2 regions of the Vibrio jasicida 090810c genome follow, and region 1 is predicted to be linked to the other one. Evidence: riboswitches for the same ligand, from Rfam matches in the RefSeq annotation. Region 1 holds a riboswitch; the other holds the start of a gene.
The links. Region 1 has a riboswitch for thiamine pyrophosphate ahead of thiD (bifunctional hydroxymethylpyrimidine kinase/phosphomethylpyrimidine kinase). Riboswitches for the same ligand answer to the same signal wherever they lie in the genome.

Region 1 (7,309 bases):
TAACAGGTTGCCTCTATTCTAACCAGCACACTCCGCACGACAATCGAAGCTTTGTAAGTAAGTTCACATTTGCTATTAAACTCGCATCCCTTCCCTGCTTGGGTATATACTTCCGCGCATTCACTCTTCCTATATAGAGGCTAAATTCATGCGCTCTTTTGTTTTACGAGCTCGCGCGGCACCAACCACCAGCAAAGCACTGTTAGAAGGTGTTGGTAATGAAGCGCATACAGAGATTCTTGCTCATACCATGATGAACACTATGTTCGTTGCTCAATCGCACCGTGAAGATGTGGTTGTGCACTTGGTTTTAGAAAGCACAAAAGATTTCTCACGCACCATTACTATTCGCTCCAACGACATCACCAACATTGGAGGCTTTCATGAGTCAACCTTGATTGCAGCAGTGGCTCGCGCTTTGGATGCTTCGGTTGGTATGGGCAAAGAGCAACTTCGTGAAGTCGAACCTGGTATCACCGTTCGTACCGTCAGTTTTGAACGCCTAGTGCAAGAACTGGCAGAAGATCACCAACTATATATGTTGGATAAAAAAGGCGAATTTGTTCGTGATGCAGAAATCGGTGGAAACCCATGTTTCTTGCTAACTGACCATATTCCTATGCCGAAGAAGTCTTTTAACAGCTTGAAACGCCTTGGCACAGAGAAGATCAGCTTAGGTCCTAAGATGCTTTTCGCTTCTCAGTGTGTGGTATTGATCCACAATGAACTGGACATCCGCGAATTTTAATTCTCACGAGTTAATCACTCCATAGTAAGAAAGAGGACTCGATTGAGTCCTCTTTTTGTTTCTATAGGAATGCTGGGGTTATTTACCACCAATGCTCAAGCGAGCAAAACGCACGTCTGGAGCAAAGAAGGTGCGACTATCGCTAATAAGCTGAGTATCACCTACCGCCTCAACTTCTTGCAGCATCTTGTAGAAGTTACCCGCTACAGTGATACCACGCACTGGTTGAATGCGCTCACCATCACGGCACAAGAAGCCACTCGCACCAAATGAGAAATCACCACTCACTGCATCCGCACCAGAATGGACACCTTGAAGTTCGACTAACTCTAGGTACTCACCCGCTTTTACTTCTGATGCACTGCTGCCGCCGGTCGAAATCACTTTATGATTCGCTGAAACGTCTAGACTCGATTTTGCACCGCGAGCGGCACTTGCTGTCGAGACTGCGCCCAAATAACTCGCAGTCTGGCTGTTGTGTAGCAAGGTTTTCAATTCACCATTGGCAATCATTACATTGTCTTGAGTAGCAAAACCTTCACTATCAAAGCCCGAAATTGCCATACCATTTGGCATGTAAGCCGTATCAGTAAAGGTAATCAAGTCACTCGCAACACGTTGACCAAACTTGTCACCCAGTGGCGTAATGCCTTTCATCGCGCTTACGCCGGAGAAAGCACTGCCAAAAGCACCGAACAAACTTGCTAGCGCATTGATATGGAAGATTGCTGGGTAGTTACCCGTAGCCACTGGTGCGCCTTCAAGAAGATCACGAGCAAGGTTGTAACCGCCTTCAATGCAGTAAGTTGGGTTCAACTCATCAAAGCGACGACCCAGTGACATTCTACCCGCCATCGACTGTTTACCGTCTTTTTCAAACAAGGTATAAGCGTAACAAGTAAACGAGCGTTCGAAGTGTTGGCACAACGAGCCTTGTGTATTGGCAATAATTAATTGCGTTTCGCCATCACTATAACCATTGTAAGGTGCGCTAGAAGCGTGAGGTAGCGCTATTACGCCTTGCTCAAGTGCGAGAGACATTTCAATCTTTTCATCAACCGAAGTTGTGTCTTCTTGAGCAATCTCAGCGAAAGCAGTCGTGATTTCGCTGTTCACGCAGCTAATCGTCTGATGTTCATCTTGCTTGGAAAAACGAGCGCTTTGCAGTGCATTAGTCAGCATCAAATCTAAGCTTGGTTGCTCTAAAGACTCAGAGTAGCTCGTTGCAACGCGCGCATCTTTCACAACACGAACACCCAGAACTTGGCTTGAGCTTACTTTGTACTCATCCAGCTTTCCTTGGTTCGCTTTCAAAGAAAAGCTACTGTTGCGGTTTACAATGACGTCCGCTTCTGCACCTTGGCGTTTTGCTTCTGATAGGACGTAATCAACCGCATTAAGAAGTTGTTGTTCTTGGCTCATTAGTTACCGCCTCCTACCAGAATGTTATCTACTTTGAGCGTTGGCTGACCGACTGTTGTTGGTACTGAACCACTGACTGAACCACACATGCCCGGCGCAAGCGCCATGTCTTTGCCGACCATACTGATTTCTTTCAACACTTTTGGCCCCGTACTGATCAGCGTTGCTGTTTTCAGAGGCTTGGTGATTTTACCATTTTCAATGAGGTAAGCTTCACGAACGGCAAAGTTGAACTCGCCCGTTCCCGGTTGAACCGAACCACCGCCCATCTTCTTCGCATAGATGCCGCGTTCGATGCCAGCAAGCATGTCATCAAGAGAATGCTCGCCTTCTTCGATAAATGTGTTACGCATACGCGAGGTTGGTGCGAACTTGTAGTTTTGACGACGACCTGACCCCGTAGGCTCATAACCTGTTTTCATACCACCCATTTTATCGACCATGAAGCTAGTTAGCTTACCGTCTTTGATCAATTGAGTGCGCTGAGTCTTCATGCCTTCGTCATCAACATGAATCGAGCCCCATTCGTTGGTCATGGTGCCATCATCGACTGCATTCACTGCGGTGTGAGCAACCATTTCGCCCATCTTGTCGTGGAAGACTGATGCTTTCTTCGCAACTGAAGTAGTTTCTAGCAAGTGGCCACAAGCTTCATGGAAGATTACGCCACCAAAGCCGTTACCAATTACCACTGGCATTTCACCCGATGGACAAGCATCTGCGCCAAGTTTTACCAACGCTTGTTGCGCGATAGTTTGACCTAGCTCTTTCGCATCAAGCTGCTCACTGAACTCCCAACCAGCAAGAGCGCCAGGACCTTCCATACCAGAAGACTGCTCATTACCTTTTTGAGCGACAGTATTACCAGCAACTCGGATGTAGTGACGAGTATCGTCAACGTGTAGACCTTCTGAGTTGAAGATAGACACTTGCTGCTCGCGCTGAAGCACGCTGCCGATGAACTGGCTGATATGTTCACTCTCAGCACGTGCTGCTTGGTCAACTTGCAATAGGAAAGCAATTTTAGAATCTAGGTTAGCGTCTTTGCCAAGTGGCATACGACAACCATGTTGAATTGGGTAGCGGTTCAGGTTGAGAGAACCTGCTGAGGCGATTTGCTCACGCTTGTCTTTTGCTGCAAGCAGTGAGGTTACGCGTTTTAGTTCCGTTTCATTCGTGCTGTTGGTGTAACCGTAAAGCACTTTATGACCGAAGAAGAGACGAATACCGATACCAAAATCGATACCCGAGTTAACCTTATCCACTTCACCAGATGCGACCTGGACAGTGTTGGTTTGATGGTGTTCAACGAATAGCTCGGCGAAATCAGCCCCTAAAAAGAGGGCATGATCGATCACCGCTTTCGCTGTTACAGAATTAAGCATGAAATCTCCTTGCTCGTTGATCGTCCTAGCCTTCCCCACCTTTGAGTTAGACCCTGTTTATTAAAGTCATGACCTAAATCGAATGACTCAAAGACATATTGGCAACGCGTTAAATATTAACACTTTTTTAACCTTGTTTTGTGCTAATCCTTGCTAAATCAAAGAACGATTCGTTACGTATTATGTCGATATCTCACTATTAGATAGTGTCTTGAACTACTACTTTCAATGCAGCACGTCATTTATACCCAAGTGACTTCAAGATGCAGGATTCAGAGCGTTGTCATTGATTCGAGTGCAAGGAAAACAACGAAGCGGAATAGCACGCTCTTTCCAAGTTGTTTGACGTAGCAATCGGGTCAATGACACGCTCCCAGAGGGCACTCTTTGCAAATAGTAAGGGCCTTGGCTTGTATACTTTGTTGCCGATTCTTGATTTAGACCCACTAAGCCTTCAAATCGCCGCCGCGTCTACAAACCAAGTCATTCTCGCTGAACCAAGCATCTCGAGGTTACTTGGGTATACACTAAATTCTGTTCTCTCATTACCGCTATCAAGTCTCATATTTAAACGATTACTATCCCTTTACAGGAAAAAACACGTGCACCGTAACTGAGTGAACTGCTATTATCTTGGCGAAATAGTCGGGGGGCCCATGCATTGAATGCGTCGGCTGAGATCGAAATCGAGACCCGTTGAACCTGATTCAGTTAGCACTGACGTAGGGAACTATCATCACTTTGCCACTAGCCTGCTTGAGTCTCTATTAGTACAGCTAGTCTCAACGGATCCGATCACCGATCTTCCCTTGCGATGGCCAAGTCAGTTCCTGTACGTCTGTAATAGGAGCGACCATGGCGCAGCAGTCAAACCAAGAAAAACCATCAACACAGCCAAAAGCAGCAACTTCAATAGACACACCGATTGTGTTGACGATTGCAGGTTCTGATAGCGGTGGCGGCGCAGGCATTCAAGCCGACATCAAAGCGATGTCCGCAACTGGCAGTTATGCTTGTTCGGTAATCACGGCGATTACTTCGCAAAATACCCAAGGCGTTTCTGCGATTTTCCCAATTCCTCTCGACCACGTAGAGAGCCAACTCGATGCGGTATTTACCGACCTTAACATCGTTGCAGTCAAAGTGGGCATGTTGGCCGATTCCAACATCATTAAGGTCGTTGCCAACAAAATTAAACAATACCAGCCAAAACACCTCGTGATTGACCCTGTAATGGTGGCCACCAGCGGCGATCTATTACTGGAACAGTCAGCAATCAGCACTTTAAAAGAAGAATTGATTCCGCTCGCAGACATCATTACCCCTAACCTACCAGAAGGCGCAGCCTTGACGGGTAAGCCAGTGCCTCAATCAGAATCTGAAATGAACGATATGATTGCTGATTTACGCGCGCTCGGTGCAAAAGCGGTGCTGTTAAAAGGCGGCCACTTAGAAAAAGACGAAAACAGCAACGATCTGCTGATCATGCAAGACAGCGCCGAGTTAATCAGCGCTAAACGCTTTCCAACCAAAAACACCCATGGCACAGGCTGCACGCTGTCTTCTGCTATCGCGTCTTACCTTGGCCAAGGCAACAACCTGCACAAAGCGGTGCACCTTGGTAAGCAGTACATCAGCCAAGCTATCGCGCACGCTGACGAATTGGATGTCGGTAAAGGTCACGGCCCTGTGAACCACTTTTTTGCAGGTCACACGCATGTGCGCTAACGCACTCGGCATTCAGCTTACCGAAGCAAGTCTGCAATACAAAGACAGCCAAACGCCAACATTAGCAGGGTTGAGTATGACCATCCCTGCCAATCAATGGACTGTGTTACTTGGCCGTAGTGGTTGCGGAAAAACGACGATCCTTCGTTATCTAGCGGGCTTGTTAGACGACAAAGTCGAATGGCATGGTGAATTAACCACCACGGATGGCATCGCCCTACACGAACGTATTGCCTACATGGCACAACAAGACTTGTTGCTACCATGGCTAAATGTGTTAGACAACGTCTGTCTCAGTTCTCGATTTTCTCAAGACCAAGCACCAGAACAAGATAAACAACGTGCACTGACTTTACTCAACCAAGTGGGACTCGCCGATTACGCGGATGCTAAGCCAGCTCAGCTCTCTGGCGGCATGAGACAACGTGTTGCCCTTGCTCGCACTCTGATGCAAGACAAGCCTCTGGTTCTGATGGATGAGCCCTTCTCTGCGCTGGACGCGGTTACTCGCCATAAGTTGCAAACCTTGTCTGCCGAGTTACTGAAAGATAAAACCGTTGTTCTTATTACCCACGACCCACAAGAAGCGGTGCGATTAGCCCACCAACTCTATGTACTGCAAGGCACGCCTGCGCAAGCCCAGCACTTAGTCGTTCCGAATTCCAAGCCGCCGCGAGTTCTCGATGGAGAGTGCGCGGCGCTACAACAAGCGATTTTGGATCAATTGGAGAAAGACTATGAGTGATATGACTCAGTACAACTCCGTTTCGGCACGCATTAGTAAAAAAGAACGCGTGACCCATCCGGCTCTGCGCTTGGTCATTAGCACAGCGGTGATCTTGGGATTGTGGCAGTTGGTTGTTGTGGTATTCGACATGCCAAGCTTCATCTTACCTTCACCAATTGAAGTGCTGGATAGATTGGCCACTCGTTACGATGTCTTGCTCAAACATACTTGGGTTACTGCGCAAGAGATTTTACTTGGCTTGGCGCTTGGATTATCAATGGGTTTGCTGTTCGCACTGCAAATGCTGATGTTCGAGCCGCTGAAGCGTTGGTTATTGCCAATTCTGATTGCTAGCCAAGCGATCCCTGTGTTCGCCATCGCGCCAGTACTGATGCTTTGGCTGGGTTACGGCATTGCATCGAAAGTCGTCATGGCGGCGATCATCATCTTTTTCCCCGTCACGACATGTTGCTACGACGGTTTGCGCAATACACCAACAGGTTACCTAGATCTTGCCAAGACTATGGGTGCGTCTAAATGGCAGCTACTTCGTCATATTCAATTGCCAGCCGCACTACCAACTTTAGCCTCAGGTATTCGTGTTGCCGTCGTTATTGCGCCAATTGGAGCAGTGGTCGGTGAGTGGGTAGGTTCAAGTGAAGGCTTGGGTTATCTGATGCTCCAAGCCAACGCTCGCATGATCATTGATGAGATGTTTGCAGCGCTGTTTATCCTCGCTGTGCTGTCTATCTCACTCTACTTCATCACCGATAAATTATTGAAAAAAGCCATCCCTTGGGAAAGCAAGTAATTGCCGAAAATAACCAAAGGAAATTGGGAAAGAAAAGGAAGAACCCCGTGAATAAAAACAAACTTATGAGCGCTGCTGCTCTACTCGCTTCAGTGGTATCAACCAACGTACTTGCTGCTGAAAAAGAGATGACACTGATGTTGGATTGGTTCGTCAATCCAAACCATGGTCCTATCGTTATTGCCAAAGAGCGTGGTTACTTCAAAGAGCAAGGTTTGAAGGTCAACATTCAAGAGCCGGCAGATCCAAGTACACCACCTAAGTTGGTCGCGGCGGGTAAAGTCGACATGGCGATTTCTTACCAACCAAGCCTGACCATCGATGTCGCGGCTGGTTTGCCACTAATCCGCTCTGCGACTTTGATTGCTACGCCACTCAACACGCTGATGGTGTTGGACAACGGTAAGAATGAAAACCTTGGCGACTTAAAAGGCAAGAAGATCGGTATTGCGATCGCAGGCAACGAAGAAGCGACAATCGGCACCATG
Region 2 (7,309 bases), on a different replicon from region 1:
ATGTACTTGCGTTTAATGGCTCGATTCCAGCGCCTACGATTCGTTGTCGCCAAGGCGAGAAAGTTATTATCCGATTTACTAACAAGCTTTTAGAGCCGACTACAATCCACTGGCATGGCTTGCGAATCCCTATTGAAATGGATGGTGTCCCTTTCTTGAGCCAGCCGCCTATCATGCCTGGCGATACATTCGTTTATGAATTTACACCGCCAGATGCCGGTACGTTCTGGTATCACCCACACATGAATAGTGTTAAGCAACTTGGTATGGGCTTAGTCGGGCTAATTGTCGTTGAAGAGGCAGAGCCTGTTCAGTTTGATGAAGAGCATGAAGTCGTCCTCAAGCATTGGCATTTAGACAAACAAGGTCAGTGGAAGAACCTTATGGTGCCGCGCTTGAGTGCTCGTATGGGAACCCCCGGAGAGTGGAGTAGCGTCAATGGTGTGCATGAACCTGTTTATACGCTGAAGCAGAATGCTACCACGCGATTAAGAATTGCTAATGTCGATAACACCATTACTTACCCGATCGCTATAGAAGGCGCAGAGGCTTGGGTTATTGCTATAGATGGTAATCCTGTTAAAACGCCTTATAAGCTCACTCAGCACAAAATTGGTCCGGGAATGAGGTTAGATATCGGATTGATTGCTCCGAAGGCTGGAGAACGTGTTTATGTGCGTCAAATGAAAGGACGCTTCCCATTTCCTTTGTGTGAGTTTGATATTGTTGAGTCTGACCTGCCGAGTAATCAGAAACTGCCTTTATTGCCTCTCAACCCTGTGCCAGATCTTGATTTGGAAAGTGCTGAGCAAATTGATTATGTGTTTGAATGGGAGGGGGCGGTCACTCCTGCCGATAAATCTGGCAAAGCGATACCTAAGTTTTGGCTGATGAATAAAAGAGCTTGGGAGGGAATGAGTAAAGATAATATTCCAGCACCGCTTTCAACATTGGAGCTCGGAAAAACCTATATCTTCAACCTTAAGAACGTCACCCAATATCACCATCCTATTCACCTTCATGGGCACACGTTTACTGTTCTTGAGTTAGATGGCAAAAAACTCAATGAGCCGTTTCATACCGATACGGTCTTACTTGGAAAAAATGGCAGTGCGAAAGCGGCATTTGTTGCAGATAACCCAGGGCGTTGGATGTACCATTGTCATGTGATCGAACACATGAAGACGGGTTTGATGGGTTACATCGAAGTAAAGTGACTCCTGTAACTTTTTAAATCTTGATAAGTTTTAAGCGCTATACTTTGCTGAATTCTAAGATTGTATAATCACTATTGCCGTAAATTTGATTACAATGTCGCCATTAACTTTTCTGGGGGAATTATGGGACAACTATCCGTTTTGGGTTTTATTGCATTGGGTGGTGCATTTGGTGCATGTTCTCGTTACTTAATTTCTGAACTTTGTGTGATGCTACTCGGTCGTGGCTTTCCGTACGGTACCTTAACCGTAAACGTCGTTGGCTCATTTATTATGGGTCTACTGATTGCTGCGTTTGAAACTGAGTTGCTGGTCACTGACCCATGGCGTCAAATCATCGGTCTTGGCTTTTTGGGCGCATTAACCACATTCTCTACCTTCTCGATGGATAACGTGTTGCTTATGCAGCAGGGCGCTTTCTTTAAAATGGGATTGAATGTACTGTTGAATGTCGTGTTAAGCATTTCTGCTGCGTGGATTGGTTTCCAATTATTGATGCGTAGCTAGCAAAAATACTCAAATCTTAATCAGGTCGGCTTGGTTTAACCAAGCCGTTTTTATATACTGATTTTACTTGTCGGAGTGCCATAAGGCTGAGACCGTTAATTCGGGATCCGTTGAACCTGATCAGATTAGAATCTGCGAAGGGAACAAGAGAAGATATCTACACCAGAGCTCTATCTGGTTGACCTATCAAATAGTCGAATGTTGTTATAGGCGAAGAGTACTTGCTCAATCTGTCCTTAATTCGATTCCTCTTGTCGCATCTATCCGTCAAGCATTTTTATCCCAATACTTTTTATCTAAGCATAACAAAGCAAGGAAAAATGCTATGTCGAGTCGCAAGCAAGCGAGACTGGAAGCAAAACAGTTCATTGATACACTCTCGGTACAACCGTACCCAAATTCAAGCAAAGTCTACGTAGAAGGTTCACGTCCTGATATTCGTGTGCCAATGCGTGAAATATCACTTGCTGATAGCCTTATTGGAGGCACAAAAGAAGCGCCTATTTTCGAGCCTAATGAGCCAATACGCGTTTACGATACCTCGGGTGTATACACAGACCCAAATCACACCATAGACCTTTACAATGGCTTACCTAAACTGAGAGAAGGGTGGATTGAAGAGCGTGCCGATACTGAACTACTCGATGAAGTAAGCTCGGTATACACCAAAGAGCGCCTAGAAGATGAAACGCTAGACGATCTTCGTTACGGAAATCTGCCACGTATTCGACGTGCCAAAGGTGGGCAGTGTGTGACTCAGTTACACTATGCTCGCAAAGGCATTATTACCCCAGAAATGGAATACATCGCTCTACGTGAAAATATGGGGCGTGCTCAATACCGCGATGAAGTGCTGAATCAACAACATCCGGGTCAAAGCTTCGGAGCGAATCTTCCAAAAGACATTACCGCCGAATTCGTGCGTAAAGAAGTCGCCGAAGGTCGCGCGATTATCCCTTCTAATATCAACCACCCAGAATCCGAGCCAATGATCATTGGGCGTAACTTTTTGGTCAAAGTGAACGCCAACATCGGTAACTCATCGGTCACTTCTTCGATTGAAGAAGAAGTAGAGAAACTAGTGTGGGCGACGCGCTGGGGTGGCGATACCGTTATGGATCTCTCTACTGGACGCAATATTCACGAAACTCGCGAGTGGATTCTACGTAACAGTCCGGTTCCGATCGGTACCGTACCAATGTATCAAGCGCTTGAGAAAGTGAATGGTGTTGCGGAAAACCTTAACTGGGAAGTGATGCGCGATACTCTGATCGAGCAAGCAGAGCAGGGCGTTGACTACTTCACTATCCATGCCGGTTTACTACTTCGTTATGTGCCAATGACTGCAAAACGTGTTACTGGCATCGTCTCTCGTGGTGGTTCTATCATCGCGAAATGGTGTTTAGCGCATCACCAAGAAAGCTTCTTATACACCCATTTCCGAGAGATCTGTGAAATCTGTGCTAAGTACGATGTCGCACTATCTCTTGGTGATGGTCTGCGTCCTGGCTCGGTTGCTGATGCTAACGATGAAGCGCAATTTGCAGAGCTTCGTACTCTTGGCGAATTGACCAAGGTTGCGTGGGAATACGGCGTACAGGTGATTATCGAAGGTCCTGGTCATGTTCCAATGCATATGATCAAAGAAAACATGGAAGAGCAGTTAGAGCACTGTCATGAGGCTCCTTTCTACACCCTTGGTCCGCTGACGACAGACGTCGCTCCTGGTTACGACCATATTACTTCAGGCATCGGTGCTGCCATGATTGGTTGGTATGGCTGTGCAATGCTTTGCTACGTAACTCCTAAAGAGCATCTTGGTTTACCAAACAAAGAAGACGTGAAAGTAGGCATGATCACTTACAAGCTTGCTGCGCACGCCGCTGATTTAGCGAAGGGACACCCTGGTGCACAAGTTCGTGATAATGCGCTTTCTAAAGCTCGCTTCGAGTTCCGCTGGGAAGACCAATTTAACTTGTCGCTCGACCCAGATACCGCACGCGCTTTCCATGATGAAACCTTGCCTCAAGAGTCTGGAAAAGTTGCTCACTTCTGTTCGATGTGTGGACCAAAGTTCTGCTCGATGAAGATTTCGCAAGAGGTACGAGAGTACGCGAAAGATACTGAGCAAGTTGCTGCGGACCAAGCTATCTCAATCAAAATGCTGGATGATCCTCTTGAGGGGATGCGTCAGAAATCGCAAGAATTTAGAGATACAGGTTCTGAGCTATACCATCCAGCAGCACATGCCGAGGTAAGTGACTAATGAGCAAAATCCTTATTCCGTCATCATTGATCGAACTGACAGGTTTAGTTCAGCAATGTTTGTTGTTGGCGAGAGAACAGGGTTTTAGCATCGAAGACATTGAGTTGGGTGTGAGCCCAACTCAATCTATTCAGCTTGTTCGCGACCAACAGACCACACACATAACGACAGATCTTATTGATGGTTATGACTCTGAGCATGAGAGTTCATTTGTGCTCTATTACCGCTCTGCTTTATCGGTAGAAGCATGTGCTAAGCAACCTTCGAAAGCTATCTATATTGGTATTGTTGATACTCAGGCTTTCGGTGAAAAGGAGAAAGTGCTTCAGCTTGATATCTGGCGTCACCCGATTAACGACGAAGTGAGAGCGCTTTCCATTAAGTCCAAACCCAACGCAATGTTCGATCCCGAACATCACCTTGCTTGGATAGTAACGCTGACAGTACTCGATTTTCCTATCGAAGATTCGTTAACACTTGCTCGAGGAATGCTAACTCAGCAAGCGAATGTTTCACGTGAAACACTGTTGAATGACAACCTTGACGAGGTAAGATCTACTCAGTGGGCTGACCAATTTGATGATTTCCCCACACCTGTACTGGAGGATAACCGACTCGATATTCAGGTTGGTTGGTCTGCACAAGGCGAGAGCGTTAGCTTTCCAACTCTAACTAAGCAAAGTCTAGGGCTCTATCCAGTCGTTGATGATGTTGCTTGGATTGAGCGTCTGCTGCCACTAGGCATCAACACTATTCAACTGCGAATCAAGAACCCACAACAAGCCGATTTAGAACAACAGATCATTCGAGCAATTGAGCTAGGTCGTCAGTATCAAGCACAAGTGTTCATCAATGACTATTGGCAGTTGGCAATCAAGCATGGCGCTTATGGTGTTCACCTAGGACAAGAAGACATAGAAGAATCGAATTTAGCTCAGCTAACTAAAGCGGGTATTCGTCTTGGTCTTTCTACTCATGGTTATTATGAGTTACTACGTATCGTACAAATTCATCCTAGCTACATCGCTCTAGGGCATATTTTCCCAACCACCACTAAACAGATGCCATCGAAACCACAAGGTTTGGTGCGCTTGGCTCTGTATCAAAAGCTGATTGATAGCATTCCTTATACAAATACAGAGGCTGCTTTCCGTCCTTCAAAAGACAAAGCAGTTAGTGACTATGTGCTTGGCTTTCCGACGGTCGCGATTGGGGGTATTGACCAATCTAATGCAGACCAAGTTTGGCAAACAGGTGTTTCTAGTTTGGCAGTTGTGCGAGCTATTACGTTGGCAGAATCACCTCAGTCCGTCATCGAGTTCTTCGCACAACTGATGAAGGAAAGACAGATAACGTTTACTGATCAGAATAGTGAATTTGCGGATACCAAGAGAGGCGAGCATGCTCACGGATAAGCAGTTCATTCGCTATCAACGCCAAGTCGCTCTGCCTGAAATTGCTGAAAGTGGGCAAGAGCGTTTGAGTAAATCGCATGTGCTGATCATCGGTTGTGGTGGACTAGGGAGTGCAGCGAGTTTGTACTTGGCATCAGCGGGCGTTGGTAAATTGGTTGTGGTTGATGACGATGAAGTTGATAGCAGTAACCTACAACGTCAGATCATTTATCGTGAACAAGACCTCCAAGTTGCGAAAACAGAAGCAACTGTAAAGCAACTCACTGAACTTAATTCTATGGTTCAAATTCGTGCTCTCAATAAGCGATTAGAGAAAGCACAGCTGCAGCTTGAGGTGATGTTGGCGGATGTGGTGCTGGACTGCACCGATAACATGCCAACGCGCCAGCTCATTAACCAAGTTTGTTTCGAGCAAAATACACCGCTCATCTCGGCGGCGGCAATTGGTTGGCAAGGGCAATTCGCTGTCTTTGATTACCAAACACCAAGTGAACAAGAAGCGCAGAGTAAAGCCTGTTACCGCTGTTTGTATCCGTTCGACGAATTACCGCAAACGCAAAAGTGCAGTGACAGCGGTGTCGTCGGTCCGGTGGTGGGGACACTTGGTAACTACCAAGCGATAGCGGCAATTCAAAAACTGGCGATGGGAAAGTTTCATGTCGAGACTGGCAAGTTGCACCTATTTGATGGATTGAAACTGCAATGGCAAACCATGGCGATAAGCAAAGACAAACAGTGCCAAGTGTGTGCCCAGATTTAGCTTACGAGTAATGGACAGAATTAAGAGAGTTGGAAGCAATGACGTTATCAGAACAACAAGCAACACAAATGACCGCTGCTGACTTAGATATGATCACTATTGTCATCAATGACCAGTCACATCAAGTTGCCAGTGAGTCGAATCTACAGCAAATCATTAGTCAATTTGCGCTGCCTGAAATGGGCTGTGTTTTTGCAATTAATAACAATGTTGTGCCGCGCAGTGAGTGGGCTAGCACAGTTCTTTCACAGGGAGATAGCATCTCTTTGTTTCAAGCAATCGCAGGGGGTTAAAGTCGATGCTTAAAATTGGTGATAAACAATTCGAATCAAGACTGTTCACGGGAACAGGGAAGTTTGCCAACAGCCGATTAATGGCAGAAGCGATTCAAGTGTCGGGATCTCAACTTGCGACCATGGCGTTGAAGCGTGTTGATGTGAACGACCAACAAGACGATATTTTGTTGCCGTTAGTACAAGCGGGTGTGAACTTATTGCCGAACACCTCAGGTGCAAAGAATGCTAAAGATGCTGTGTTTGCAGCACAATTAGCGAGAGAAGCGTTAGGTACAAACTGGCTAAAACTTGAAATTCACCCAGACCCGAAGTACTTGATGCCCGATCCAATTGAGACACTTGCGGCCGCTGAGCAACTGGTTCGTGAGGGCTTCATTGTTCTTCCTTACTGTCATGCTGACCCGGTTCTATGTAAACGATTGGAAGAAGTAGGTTGTGCTGCGGTCATGCCATTAGGTGCGCCGATCGGTTCTAACAAAGGGATAGTTTCTCACGATTTCCTAGAAATCATTATCGACCAAGCTAATGTTCCTGTCGTTGTTGATGCGGGTATCGGCGCACCTTCACATGCCGCGCGTGCGATGGAAATGGGAGCGGATGCCGTGCTCGTCAATACTGCGATTGCAGCTTCGAGCGATCCCGTTGCGATGGCGAAGGCATTTAAGTTGGCGGTAGAGTCCGGGCGTATGGCTTATGAAGCCGGACTTGCTGGTAAGGTTTCTCATGCGGTTGCGTCGAGTCCACTGACGTCATTCCTAGATGAGCTTTAGTCCTAGATTGGTTTAGCTATTAAGCGAGGAAAACATGAGCTTCGTTGAACAATTTAAGCAGCTGAATTGGGATGATAT

Region 2: linked by a shared signal. The riboswitch ahead of thiC (phosphomethylpyrimidine synthase ThiC) and the one ahead of thiD (bifunctional hydroxymethylpyrimidine kinase/phosphomethylpyrimidine kinase) in region 1 are both predicted to bind thiamine pyrophosphate.

The regions. Positions count from the first base shown of each region.
Region 1 is NZ_CP025793.1:1,096-8,404, forward strand. It holds gene trmY (tRNA (pseudouridine(54)-N(1))-methyltransferase TrmY) at 149-748, shown strand; gene C1S73_RS17545 (TldD/PmbA family protein) at 827-2,170, opposite strand; gene C1S73_RS17550 (TldD/PmbA family protein) at 2,170-3,555, opposite strand; TPP riboswitch at 4,192-4,301, shown strand; gene thiD (bifunctional hydroxymethylpyrimidine kinase/phosphomethylpyrimidine kinase) at 4,411-5,283, shown strand; gene C1S73_RS17560 (ABC transporter ATP-binding protein) at 5,273-6,028, shown strand; gene C1S73_RS17565 (ABC transporter permease) at 6,021-6,821, shown strand; gene C1S73_RS17570 (ABC transporter substrate-binding protein) at 6,869-7,309, shown strand, end outside.
Region 2 is NZ_CP025792.1:2,303,537-2,310,845, forward strand. It holds gene C1S73_RS10925 (multicopper oxidase family protein) at 1-1,217, shown strand, start outside; gene crcB (fluoride efflux transporter CrcB) at 1,341-1,724, shown strand; TPP riboswitch at 1,786-1,884, shown strand; gene thiC (phosphomethylpyrimidine synthase ThiC) at 2,050-3,990, shown strand; gene C1S73_RS10940 (thiamine phosphate synthase) at 3,990-5,405, shown strand; gene C1S73_RS10945 (HesA/MoeB/ThiF family protein) at 5,392-6,165, shown strand; gene thiS (sulfur carrier protein ThiS) at 6,204-6,458, shown strand; gene C1S73_RS10955 (thiazole synthase) at 6,464-7,231, shown strand; gene thiH (2-iminoacetate synthase ThiH) at 7,266-7,309, shown strand, end outside.